DNA from 4 places in the Serratia sp. C2(1) genome. Region 1 is predicted to be linked to each of the others. Evidence: predicted binding sites of a transcription regulator. Region 1 holds the regulator's gene; each other region holds the start of a gene.
The links. The regulator CRP, encoded in region 1, controls carbon source genes, mostly activating them, when cyclic AMP is high. The targets are predictions, from matches to a motif close to ATGTGANNNNNNTCACAT.
Positions count from the first base shown of each region.

Region 2: a site for CRP is predicted at 2,011-2,028, ahead of mlc (sugar metabolism global transcriptional regulator Mlc). Genes of this name have one in related genera too.
Region 3: a site for CRP is predicted at 1,696-1,713, ahead of V2S86_RS07860 (YjcB family protein). Genes of this name have one in related genera too.
Region 4: a site for CRP is predicted at 1,404-1,421, ahead of yrbN (protein YrbN). Genes of this name have one in related genera too.

Region 1 is NZ_JAZFBA010000006.1:26,648-29,788, reverse strand. It holds gene V2S86_RS22800 (YccS/YhfK family putative transporter) at 1-854, opposite strand, end outside; gene crp (cAMP-activated global transcriptional regulator CRP) at 909-1,541, opposite strand; gene V2S86_RS22790 (OsmC family protein) at 1,921-2,328, shown strand; gene V2S86_RS22785 (phosphoribulokinase) at 2,374-3,141, opposite strand, start outside.
Region 2 is NZ_JAZFBA010000001.1:1,774,521-1,777,661, forward strand. It holds gene bioD (dethiobiotin synthase) at 1-555, opposite strand, end outside; gene mlc (sugar metabolism global transcriptional regulator Mlc) at 702-1,919, opposite strand; gene V2S86_RS08215 (LysR family transcriptional regulator) at 2,077-2,967, opposite strand; gene V2S86_RS08220 (MFS transporter) at 3,117-3,141, shown strand, end outside.
Region 3 is NZ_JAZFBA010000001.1:1,695,463-1,698,603, reverse strand. It holds gene V2S86_RS07870 (MFS transporter) at 1-352, opposite strand, end outside; gene V2S86_RS07865 (LysR family transcriptional regulator) at 470-1,336, shown strand; gene V2S86_RS07860 (YjcB family protein) at 1,344-1,625, opposite strand; gene mrdA (penicillin-binding protein 2) at 1,919-3,141, shown strand, end outside.
Region 4 is NZ_JAZFBA010000002.1:116,365-119,505, forward strand. It holds gene pnp (polyribonucleotide nucleotidyltransferase) at 1-298, shown strand, start outside; gene nlpI (lipoprotein NlpI) at 427-1,311, shown strand; gene yrbN (protein YrbN) at 1,434-1,508, shown strand; gene V2S86_RS16105 (DEAD/DEAH family ATP-dependent RNA helicase) at 1,498-3,141, shown strand, end outside.

The DNA of each region.
Region 1 (3,141 bases):
TAGAGAATATCGTGCGCCACCGTGCGCAGCCGGCCGGCAATCACCTGCGCATTGCGGCGGATAATCGCCTCGGCCTGGCTCTGCTCCACCAGCTTTTGCACTTCTTCCGGCAGGTGCAGGCTGACGGTAATGTGCTCCTGCAAATCCAGCGCGACCTGAAAGGTCCGTTGCAGGCGTTTTTGCTCGAGATTATTGGCGTGCGGCAAAAAGTTAAGCTGCTGATACAGCAGGCTGATCAGGTCCATCACTTTTTGCTGGCGCACCAGCAGCGGCGGTAACGCAGTTTGCGGATCGGTATGTTGGGTCAACAGGGAATACTTGGCTTCGAAGTAGTCCGCCAGTTCCAGATAAAGCTGGCTCAGCGATTCGCGCATCGGCTGTTCTTTCCACAGCTTGAACCAGAACCAGGTGAACAGGCCGTACCAGGCTGTCCCCACCCCATACAGCAAGGGGGCGTACCACAGCGGCACCGTGCCGGCCATGCTGAGCGTAAAAATGGCGGCGATCAACGCGGCGGGGAGCAGGCGGGCATGCAACGGGCTGATTTCGCCGCTGACGCCGAGCAGCAGGGCCAGGCCGAGCATTAACGCCGGCAGCGGCAGTTGCCATAGCAACGCCTGCTGCAGCAACAGGCTGCTGAGTGCGAACAGTGAGCCGCCGACGATCAGGCGTTTGAAAAAACGTTTGTGGGGCGTGTCCAGCCCGGCGATGTTACAGCAGGCGGGAACCAGGGAAAACAGCAGGCCGAGTTGCAGGTGGCCAATCAGCAGGCCAAGGAGCACCGGCAGACACAGCACCAGCGTTTGCCGCAGTGCGTAATTGACTTCCGGGTGGTAAATCAGTCGACGCCACATGGTCGGTCGGGGCATAAAAAAACGGCGCGAATCATCGCGCCGTTTTTTCAGTGATTAACGCGTGCCGTAAACGACAATGGTTTTGCCGTGGGCGGAGATCAGGTTTTGATCTTCCAGCATTTTCAGAATGCGGCCGACGGTTTCACGTGAGCAACCGACGATCTGGCCAATTTCCTGGCGGGTGATTTTGATCTGCATGCCGTCTGGGTGAGTCATGGCATCGGGCTGTTTCGCCAGGTTCAGCAGCGTTTGCGCGATGCGGCCGGTAACGTCCAGGAAGGCGAGGTTACCCACTTTCTCTGAGGTCACTTGCAGGCGGCTTGCCATCTGCGCTGACAGGCGCATCAGGATGTCCGGGTTGACCTGAATCAGCTGGCGGAATTTCTTGTAAGAAATCTCAGCCACTTCACAGGCGGTCTTCGCCCTGACCCAGGCGCTACGCTCCTGGCCTTCTTCAAATAATCCAAGCTCGCCGATGAAATCCCCCTGGTTAAGGTAGGACAGGATCATCTCTTTACCTTCTTCATCTTTAATCAGCACCGCGACGGAGCCTTTTACGATGTAGTAAAGCGTTTCGGCTTTTTCACCTTGGTGAATCAGCGTACTTTTGGATGGATATTTGTGGATATGGCAATGAGACAGGAACCATTCGAGTGTAGGGTCTGTTTGCGGTTTGCCGAGAACCATTCGCTGTTATCCTCTGTTGTTATCGCTGCCTTGTGTCACAGGGGTCAGAGTTCCCTGTAAAACGTGCTGTCGCCGTTGTTTTAAGGGTGGCTGGCAGCAGGTTTTGAGGCGTGTCATAAATATACGCTGTCGCTCTAGCATATTAACTTGCCGGGAGAGCTGCAAGCTACATTCTATTAACATACCGGTAAAGGAGCCTTTCTCTGGGAGTTTCCCTGAAATCAGTGTCCCGGAAAGATTTATTGCGGCTCTGTTTGTAGCACAGAGTGAGGCGGGTGTCTCGTGTTGTCTTGCTCGCGCATGATTAGCATCAGGTTCCGTTGCCAGTTTCTATGCGAAAGCGTACCCTGATTTTAAGAAATTAACCGGAGTGACCAGCATGCAGGCAAGAGTTAAGTGGGTAGAAGGGTTGACGTTTCTGGGTGAATCCGCGTCCGGCCATCAGGTATTGATGGATGGCAATGCCGGCGATAAAGCGCCCAGCCCAATGGAAATGGTGCTGATGTCGGTGGGCGGATGCAGCGCTATCGACGTGGTGTCGATCCTGAAAAAAGGGCGGAATGACGTGCGCGATTGCGAGGTGAAACTGACCTCCGAACGGCGTGAAGAAGCGCCGCGCGTATTTACCCATATCAACCTGCATTTTATCGTGACCGGTAAAGATCTGACCGACAAGATCGTTGAACGTGCGGTGAACCTCTCCGCCGAGAAATATTGCTCGGTATCGCTGATGCTGAACAAGGCCGCCAGCGTGACCCACAGCTTTGAAATCCGCGACGTGGCGTAAAACGCAAGAATTTAGGGGCGCGGCCTGCCGCCGCGCTCCGGCCCATTACTCGATTTTTTTGCCTTCCAGCAGTTGCTGCACCAGCGGCGCCATGATCAGCTCCATCGCCAGCCCCATCTTGCCGCCCGGCACGACCAGCGTATTGATGTGCGAGATAAACGAGCCTTGCAGCATTGCCAGCAGATAAGGGAAATCGATCTGATCCAGCCCACGGAAATGAATCACCACGAAGCTTTCATCCAGTGAAGGAATGGCTTTGGCGGCGAACGGGTTGGAGGTATCGACCGTCGGCACGCGCTGGAAGTTGATGTGGGTGCGGGAGAACTGCGGCGTAATGTAGTTGATATAGTCCTCCATCGAACGCACCACAGAATCCATCACCGCTTCACGGGAATGGCCGCGCTCGCCGGTATCGCGGATCAGTTTTTGTATCCACTCCAGGTTAACGATCGGTACCACGCCGACCAGCAGATCGACATGTTTGGCCACGTCGGTATGTTCGGTAACTACGCCGCCATGCAACCCTTCATAGAACAGCACGTCGGTCGGCGCTGGCAGCGCTTCCCAGGGTGTAAAGGTGCCGGGTACCTGGTTATAGGGCACCGCTTCGTCGTAGGTATGAAGATACTTGCGCGACCGTCCGGTGCCGTTCTTGCCGTACTCGATAAAGCTCTGTTGCAGCAGGCCGAAGTCGTTGGCCTCAGGCCCGAAATAGCTGATATGACGACCCAGATCGCGCGCTTTGCGGATCGCCGCGTCCATTTCCGGCCGGGTATAGCGGTGGAAGCTGTCGCCTTCCAGCTCCGCCGCGCG
Region 2 (3,141 bases), on a different contig from region 1:
AATGGTTTCTGCGTAATGCGCCAGCCCCGGATTAATCCGGTTCGCCACCCATCCCAACAAAGGTAAACCGTCATTAATGATCGACTGTGCAGTCAACAAGGCGTGACTGACGCAGCCCAGTTTAATTCCCACCACCAACACCACCGGCAATTGCTCCTGGACCACCCATTCGGCATAAGGTCGCAGATCGTTCATCAGCACGCGCCAGCCACCGCTGCCCTCCACGACCACGGTATCGGCTCTGGCGGACAGACTCTGCAACCCGCTGCTCATCACGCCGTAATTGATATCCTCGGTGGCATGAGCGTGAAACACCTCATCCAGACAGGTGATGGGATTAATTTCCTCGTACGACAGCGGCAGGGTCGAAGATGCTTGTAAAACCAAAGCGTCTTTATTGCGAATGCCTTCGCTGGTTTCCTGACAACGCGCCGCGATCGGCTTATAGCCGGCGACCGAACGGCCCTGCGCGGCCAGTGCCTGCAGCAAGGCGCGGGAAACCACGGTTTTACCGACGTCGGTATCCGTGCCTGTTACAAATAAACGCTTTAACATGTCTTAATTGCCCCGAAATGCTCCATTAATCCAAATATCGCCGCAGTAAGGCGAAGAAGACGAACGGGAAAATTCTAGGGGATGACGAGCGAACGGGGCTTGAGGTAGCTCAATCTTTTATCGCTAAACGATAAGTATTACTGATATTACCCTTGCAGCAGTTGTACCAGCAACGATCCGTTGTACAAAGCTTCCTTCACCAGGGCGGCACCGGGCATGGTGCCCTTGTTGAAGAACTGAGTGGATTCCACCTGCACATGGTCGCTGTAGGCCGGCAGCGATTGTTGACGAATGCAAGAGGCGATGGCCGGATGCAGAATTTCCGCCGCGCGGTTCAACGGTGAACCGACCAGGATTTTTTCAGGATTGAACAAGTTGACCATGATCGCCAGAATGCGCCCCACGCTGTGGCCCACGCCCAGAATGATATCTTTGGCCAGTTGATCGCCCGCCAGCGCCGCATCGCACAGGGATTCTGCCGTCAACGGCGCGCCGTGCAGGCTGGAGCTCATGGAGGTCGCGAGACGCTGTTGGGCGATCTCCAGAATGTTTTCAATGCTGGCGACGGTCTCCAGACAACCGTGGTTACCGCAGTAACAGCGTTTGCCGTATGGGTCGACCTGCGTATGACCAATTTCCACCACGCTGTGGCTGCCGCCGTGCAGTACTCGCCCGCCGGTGATCACGCCTGCACCGACGTTGTGGTCGATCACCACCTGAATCACGTTCTGGCTGCCGCGCGAAGCGCCGTACAGCGCTTCGGCCATGGTCCAGGCGCTGATATCGTGCTGCAGGTAAACCGGCAACCCGGTGCGGGTTTCCAGCGCGGGGCCCAGCGGCATGTCCACGACATCGTAAAACGGCATACGGTGCACCACACCGGAGGCCACATCAATCATGCCCGGCAGGGTAATGGCGATCGCCGTCAGACGCTCAAGTTTGCTTTGATGGCGGATAAAGAACTGATCGACTTCACCGAGAATGCGTTTGAGAAGAGGCTCAGGGTGTTCGGCGTCCAGCGGCAGAAGCTCTTCTACCACCAGTTTGCTGCTGATGTCGCGCAGCGCCAGCGTAATGGTGCCCCGGCTGATGCGGGCGGAAAGGTAATGCCAGGCTTCGGTGTCCAACACCAGCCCTACCGCCGGTCGCCCGCGGCTACCGACTTCCTGATATTCGTTTTCTTTAACCAGATGCGCTTCCAGCAGCTCGCGTACGATTTTGGTGATGCTGGCAGGGGCGAGTTGCGCGCGTTTAGACAGTTCGATACGCGAAATTGGGCCCAGTTCATCGATTAGCCGATAAACTGCTCCTGCATTTGTTTGTTTGATTTGATCGATATGCCCAGGCTGTCCAACAGCAATCACACACCTGCTCCTACTATTTTTCGCGCTTCTAAATAAAGACTAGAGGCTATGGTGGGGCTTTTGTAATACAGCGTCAACTATTTGATTCGTTATGTGATTTGCAGCACAAATTCACTCTGCTTTCGCCGCGGATTGCGTTTTATTTGTGCAGAACTCCTCACGGCAACAGCAGTGTCATCAACGATTTGGCCGCAGCGGTCAACGCTCTTTGGCGATGATGCACCAACCAGACTTCGGTCATCGCCTCCGGTTCCGCCAGTGGCAGGTATTTCACCCCATCGACTTTTACCCGGCCAAAAGACGCCGGCAAAATAGAGATGCCCAGCCCGGAAGACACCAGACCGATGATGGTCATCGCTTCGCCGACTTCCTGGGTGATATAAGGTGTGATCCCCGCTTTGGCCAACAGCGACAATATTTCGTCATACAGCGCCGTCCCTACCTCGCGCGAGAAAAACACAAACGGCTCCTCCGCCAGATGTTGGAAACGCAGCGTGCCGGGTGCAATATGGGTTAACGGATGCCCTTCCGGCACCACCGCGACCAATGGCTCGCATAGCAACAGTTGATGCTTCAGCACGTCCGGCAAGCGCGTATTGCGCATCACGCCCAGATCCAGTTCGCCGTTGAGCAGCGGTTCGATCTGTTGCTTGGTATTCACTTCGCGCATTTTTATATGCACGTGCGGGTGCTGCTGGCGGTAAGCCCGCAAACTGCGCGACACCACGCTGATAAAGGGTGCCGAAGAGGTGAAACCAATGGTCAACTCGCCCAGTTCACCACGCTCCAGTCGCGCGGCCTTCTCCGCCGCACGGCCGACCTGATCGAGTACCTGATAAGCCTCTTTCAGGAACATTTCCCCCGCCTGCGTCAGGCTGACATTGCGGTTGTTGCGCGCCAACAGACGCGCGCCGACCATTTCCTCCAGCGCCTGAATTTGCTGGCTGAGCGGCGGTTGCGAAATGCGCAAACGTTCCGCCGCCCGACCGAAATGCAATTCTTCCGCTACGGCGACAAAATAGCGCAGGTGTCTCAGTTCTATATTCATACTTTAAACATCTTAATTTTAATTATTAATATATTAGACAAAAAACTGGGCTCTCCCTATCATTTTGTTACCCCATGATGTACCTGTTTAAATCGCCCGAAGTTCGGTAAGGAAATATTGTGACCACCCCTGTGCGTTCTGCGGCAAACATGCCGTCGACGCTGGCCGCCAACG
Region 3 (3,141 bases), on a different contig from region 1:
TCAACATGGCGCCGCCCGCCATGCCTTGCATAAAGCGGCCCAGGATCAGCATCGTCGAGCCGTTGGCCAGGCCGCAGAGCAAGGAAGTGAGGCCAAAAGCGGCAATGGCGATGATGAAAACTCGCCTGCGGCCAAAACGGTCAGACAGCGTTCCGGTGGCCATCATCACGGCGGAACAGGCCAGGGTATAGGCATTCATAATCCACTGCATATCGCTGAAATCACTGTGTAATACCCGTTCCAGCGTCGGCAGTATGACCGGTACGCTGGAGATTTCCAGGCCGAACATCAGCGCGGCGAGGCAAATTGCCGTTAGTGCCAGTCGATTTTTACTGGCGTGAGAGAGCGTCATGAATTTTTTCCACAAAAGAGGGTGATGGAAACGAACAGCCATTCTGGATAAATGAGTTGCATGATAGAAATGATTTAATTTATCTTCATTAATTAATTTACATCATGAAAACTCGCCATGAACATTGATCCGACACTGCTGCGCACCTTCGTTACGGTTACCGAAACCGGCGGCTTTACGCGTGCGGCGCAACAACTGAATCTGACCCAATCCGCGATCAGTCACCAGATCCGTCGGCTCGAGGAGCAGATTGGCCGACAGTTGTTGCAGCGCACTACGCGCCGCCTGACGCTAACCGAAGACGGCGAAGATTTGCTGCGCCACGCCGGGCAAGTTTTGCAGGCGCTTGACGCCATGCAGCGGCGCTTTGAATCCTCACCCGTGTCGGGATCAGTACGCTTTGGCCTGACGGAGAGTTTTCTGGGGGAACGATTGCCGCCGCTGTTATCCCAGTTTGCCCGGGCTTTTCCTGCGGTCAGGTTGGAGGTGAATGTCAGTATCGGGCTGGATCTTTGTGGCATGGTGAAGGGCAACGAACTGGATTTGGCCGTCGTGATGTCGCTGGCTAACCGCATCGAGGGCAGGCTATTGCGGCGGACGCAGCTGGTGTGGGTAGCGGCTGAGACATTCAGCCTGGCGGGCTCGTCGTTGCCGCTGGCGTTGTTACCCGCGCCGTCGGTCAGCCGCGAGGCCGGGATCGCCGCTCTTGAAAGTCAGGCCATCGAATGGCATACCGCCTTCACCTCACAAAGCCAGCAAGGGCTACGGGCAGCCGTGTTGGCGGGGCTGGGCATTGCCGTCATGGCGAGCGGCGATTTGGAGCCGGGAATGAAAGTGATCGAGGGCGAGTATGGGCTACCCGAATTACCCGACGTCGATTTCACGCTGATCGTCAACAGCGAGGAACCGGGCGCGGCTGCGCAGGCATTCGGCAAAATACTGCTGGAGATGTCGGCGCCGTTGCCTGTCGCAGGGGGAGATTAAGTGCGGCTCAGGGCATTGGCCAGTCAGTCGGGGTTTTGCTCATCACATCGAAAAAGACGTCTTTGGTCACCGACCAAAAATGCAGGAATCCTTCCTGGCTGAAACTGATACCCATCAGGCCCATCACGAACCAGCAGGTGGTGAACAGCCCGAGGCTACTGAACATGAATGCCATGCCGTTACGGCTGGTTTTACGACAAACGACGTTTAACTGGCTGGCCATAAACATCATTACGGCGCTCAGTAACTCCCAGCGCATCATAATCAAACCCGTGGCTATGGTACTCATCGAACGTGATCCTTGGTAAAAAGCCGCAGCCGGCAGGGCGCCGGAGAACAGTGCGGGCAAAAATGGAATTGTGTGATCTACGTCACATTGTAGCATTGGGATAAAGGGTCGCTCAATCCCTGCTCGGCATAAAAACCGGCACCCGGAAACATTCCAACATGCTGAAACATTTATGCCATTTCATTAGCAACCTTTTAATGGGGGCCGTTAACCAATAACGCTATGCTTGCCGACTTTTCACTGCCCTGATTTATCTGGGGAAAATGTGACGTCAGACAGGTACTGCGCTGCGTATGGCCCTCTTAAAAGAAAAAATCCGTGACCATTCCGCTGAGGAAATGTTGTTTATTCGCCGCGCTTGCGTGGCGATGGCATTGGTGATCGCCTGCTTCGGCGCACTGATCGTCAACCTGTATCACCTGCAGATTAAGCAACATGCGTTCTACCAGACGCGATCCAATCAGAACGACATCAAAATGCTGCCGATTGCGCCCAGCCGCGGGCTGATATTCGATCGTAACGGCATCCCACTGGTGCGTAACATTACCCTGTACCAGATCCAGGTGATTCCCAGCAAAATCGCCAATATGACCGCGCTGTTACAGGCGCTGACGCCGATTGTCGATCTGACGCCTGAGGATATCGCCACCTTTCGCGACGACATGCACCACAACGGCCGCTATAAACCGGTGACGTTGAAAAGCGGGCTGAACGACACCGAGGTTGCCCGTTTTGCGGTCAATCAATACCGTTTTGACGGGGTGACCATCGACACCTATCAGCAGCGGGAATATCCGTATGGCGCCGAACTGGCGCACGTGGTCGGTTACGTCTCGAAAATCAACGATGGCGATGTGAAACGCCTCAATAAAGCCGGCATCGGCGAAAATTACGCCGCCGACCATAACATCGGCAAGCAGGGTATTGAGGCTTACTATGAGTCGGAACTGCATGGCACCACCGGCTATCAGGAAGTGGAGGTGGATAACCACGGCCGCGTGATACGCCTGCTGAAAGAACAGCCGCCGCAGGCAGGCAAAAATATCTATCTGACGCTCGATTTGCCGTTGCAGCAGTATATCGAGTCGGTTCTGAAGGGGCAGCGGGCGGCGGTGGTGGTTGAGGACCCGCGCGATGGCGGCATTCTGGCGATGGTGTCCAGCCCCAGTTACGACCCCAATCCTTTCGTGAAAGGCATCAGTTACAAAGCCTATAAAAGCTTATTGACCAACCCGGATCTACCGCTGATTAACCGCGTCACTCAGGGGTTATACCCGCCGGCGTCCACCGTGAAGCCTTATATGGCTACCTCTGCGCTGTTCGCCGGGGTGATCACGCCCAACACCAGCTTCTTTGGCGCGCCGACCTGGACGTTGCCGGGTACCCAGCGTCGTTACCGCGACTGGCTGAAGAGCGGCCACGGTATGCTGAACGTCACCAAGGCGATTGAGGAATCCGCCGATACCTTCTTTTATCAGGTGGCGTTTGAAATGGGCATTGATCGCATTCACAGCTG
Region 4 (3,141 bases), on a different contig from region 1:
CCGCCGTATCGAAGAGATCACCGCAGAGATCGAAGTGGGCCGTATTTACCAGGGTAAAGTGACCCGTATCGTTGATTTCGGCGCATTCGTGGCGATCGGCGGCGGTAAAGAAGGTCTGGTGCACATCTCTCAAATCGCTGACAAGCGCGTTGAGAAAGTGACCGACTATCTGCAGATGGGTCAGGAAGTACCGGTTAAGGTGCTGGAAGTTGACCGTCAGGGCCGTGTGCGTCTGAGCATTAAAGAAGCTACAGCGCCAGAAGCAGATTCATCTGCGCCTGCGCCTGAAGCAGAATAACTGTATAGATAGATTTACAGCTCCCTGCCATGGGGTTGGGAGCTGTTCGTATCGCGCGGGTAGGATGCCTGCGTATTAGCAAACGGATGACAGGACGTTCATCCAATGTTTGTCTTCGGGAGTGGGAAATGAAGCCTTTCTTGCGCTGGTGTTACGTTGCGACAGCACTCATGCTGGCAGGATGCAGCAACCATGATTGGCGTAAAGACGAAGTTTTGGCGATCCCGTTGCAGCCAACTCTGCAGCAGGAAGTGATCCTGGCGCGCATGGAACAAATACTTGCCAGCCGGGCACTGACGGACGATGAGCGTGCGCAGCTTTTATATGAGCGCGGTGTGCTGTATGATAGCCTCGGGCTACGTGCACTGGCGCGCAATGATTTCTCGCAAGCGCTGGCGATACGTCCTGATATGCCAGAAGTTTTCAACTACCTGGGCATTTACTTAACGCAGGCAGGCAATTTTGATGCTGCCTATGAAGCGTTTGATTCTGTACTAGAGCTTGATCCAACTTACAATTACGCGCGTTTAAACCGGGGCATCGCACTGTATTATGGCGGCCGCTTCCCGTTGGCGCAGGATGATCTGCAGGCGTTTTATCAAGACGACCCAAACGATCCCTTCCGTTCGTTGTGGCTGTATCTTGTGGAAAGAGAAATCGATCCCAAGAAGGCTGACGTAGCGCTCCAGCAGCGTTATGACAAAGCGAACCGAGGGCAATGGGGATGGAATATTGTCGAATTCTACCTGGGCAACATCAGCGAAAAAACGCTGATGGAAAGGCTCAAGGCAGAGGCAACGGATAACACTTCGCTCGCTGAGCATCTCAGTGAAACTGACTTCTATTTGGGTAAACACTACCTGAGTCTGGGGGACAAGGACACCGCTTCGGCGCTGTTCAAACTGACGGTTGCTAACAACGTTCATAATTTCGTTGAGCACCGCTATGCATTGTTGGAATTGGCGCTGTTGGGCCAAGAACAAGACGACCTATCGGAATCGGACCAGCAATAGCTGACGAACAACTATCAGCCTGATATACATTGGTTTTTTGCCAAAGTTATCGCCTTAACGGGCGAGGGCTTCTTTGTTCGTTTTATAATCTAATTTGAGCCGGTTCACACTTTTCAATGAAAATGACTGAAAATTTTCTCGACGAGTTATGTAGACTGGCTGCCATTATTAATGAGGCACGTGTACATGACTACTGAGCTTGAAACCTCTTTTGCTGACCTGGGGCTGTCCGCTCCTATCATTTCTGCCCTGACCGATCTGGGCTACGAAAAACCGTCACCGATCCAGGCTGAGTGTATTCCTCACCTGTTGAACGGCCGTGATGTGCTGGGCATGGCGCAGACCGGTAGCGGTAAAACTGCAGCGTTCTCGCTGCCACTGCTGCACAACCTTGACGCTTCCCTGAAGGCACCACAGATTCTGGTGCTGGCACCGACCCGCGAACTGGCGGTTCAGGTTGCGGAAGCGATGACTGATTTCTCTAAACATATGACTGGCGTTAACGTTGTTGCCCTGTACGGCGGCCAACGTTACGACGTGCAGCTGCGCGCCTTGCGTCAGGGCCCACAAATCGTAGTGGGTACCCCAGGCCGTCTGCTGGACCACCTGAAACGCGGCACGCTGAACCTCTCTAACCTGAGCGGTCTGGTGCTGGATGAAGCCGACGAAATGCTGCGCATGGGCTTTATCGAAGACGTGGAAACCATCATGGCGGAGATCCCGGCTGAACATCAGACCGCGCTGTTCTCTGCAACCATGCCGGAAGCGATCCGTCGCATTACCCGTCGCTTTATGAAAGATCCGCAGGAAGTGCGCATTCAGTCCAGCATCACTACCCGTCCGGACATCAGCCAGAGCTACTGGACTGCGCAAGGCATGCGCAAGAACGAAGCGTTGGTGCGTTTCCTGGAAGCGGAAGACTTTGATGCGGCGATCATCTTCGTGCGTACCAAAAACGCGACCCTGGAAGTGGCTGAAGCGCTGGAGCGCAGCGGCTACAGCAGCGCCGCACTGAACGGTGACATGAACCAGGCGCTGCGTGAGCAGACCCTGGAGCGTCTGAAAGACGGTCGTCTGGATATCCTGATCGCGACCGACGTTGCCGCTCGTGGTCTGGACGTTGAGCGTATCAGCCTGGTTGTGAACTACGACATCCCTATGGATTCCGAGTCCTACGTTCACCGTATCGGCCGTACCGGTCGTGCCGGTCGTGCCGGTCGTGCGCTGCTGTTCGTGGAAAACCGCGAACGCCGCCTGCTGCGCAACATCGAACGTACCATGAAGCTGACCATTCCAGAAGTTGAGCTGCCAAATGCAGAGCTGCTGGGTGAGCGTCGTCTGGCCAAGTTCGCCGCTAAAGTACAGCAACAGCTGGAAAGCAGCGATCTGGACATGTACCGCGCACTGCTGGCTAAACTGCAGCCGGAAGAAGAGCTGGAAATGGAAACCCTGGCCGCAGCACTGCTGAAAATGGCGCAGGGCGAACGTCCTCTGATTCTGCCACCGGATCCGGTGTTCAAGCCGCGTCAACGTCGTGAGTTCAACGACCGTGACGATCGTGGTAACGACCGTCGTCGTGAAGCGCGTCCAGACAGCCGTGACGGTGGCGCTGAGCGTCCGCGTCGCGAACGTCGTGACGTTGGCGAAATGCAGCTGTACCGCATTGAAGTGGGCCGTGATGACGGTGTGGAAGTTCGTCATATCGTTGGCGCGATCGCTAACGAAGGTGATATCAGCAGCCGTTACATCGGTAACATCAAGTTGTTTGCCGGCCACTCCACCATCGAACTGCCAAAAGGTATGCCGGGCGAGATCCTGTCTCATTTCACC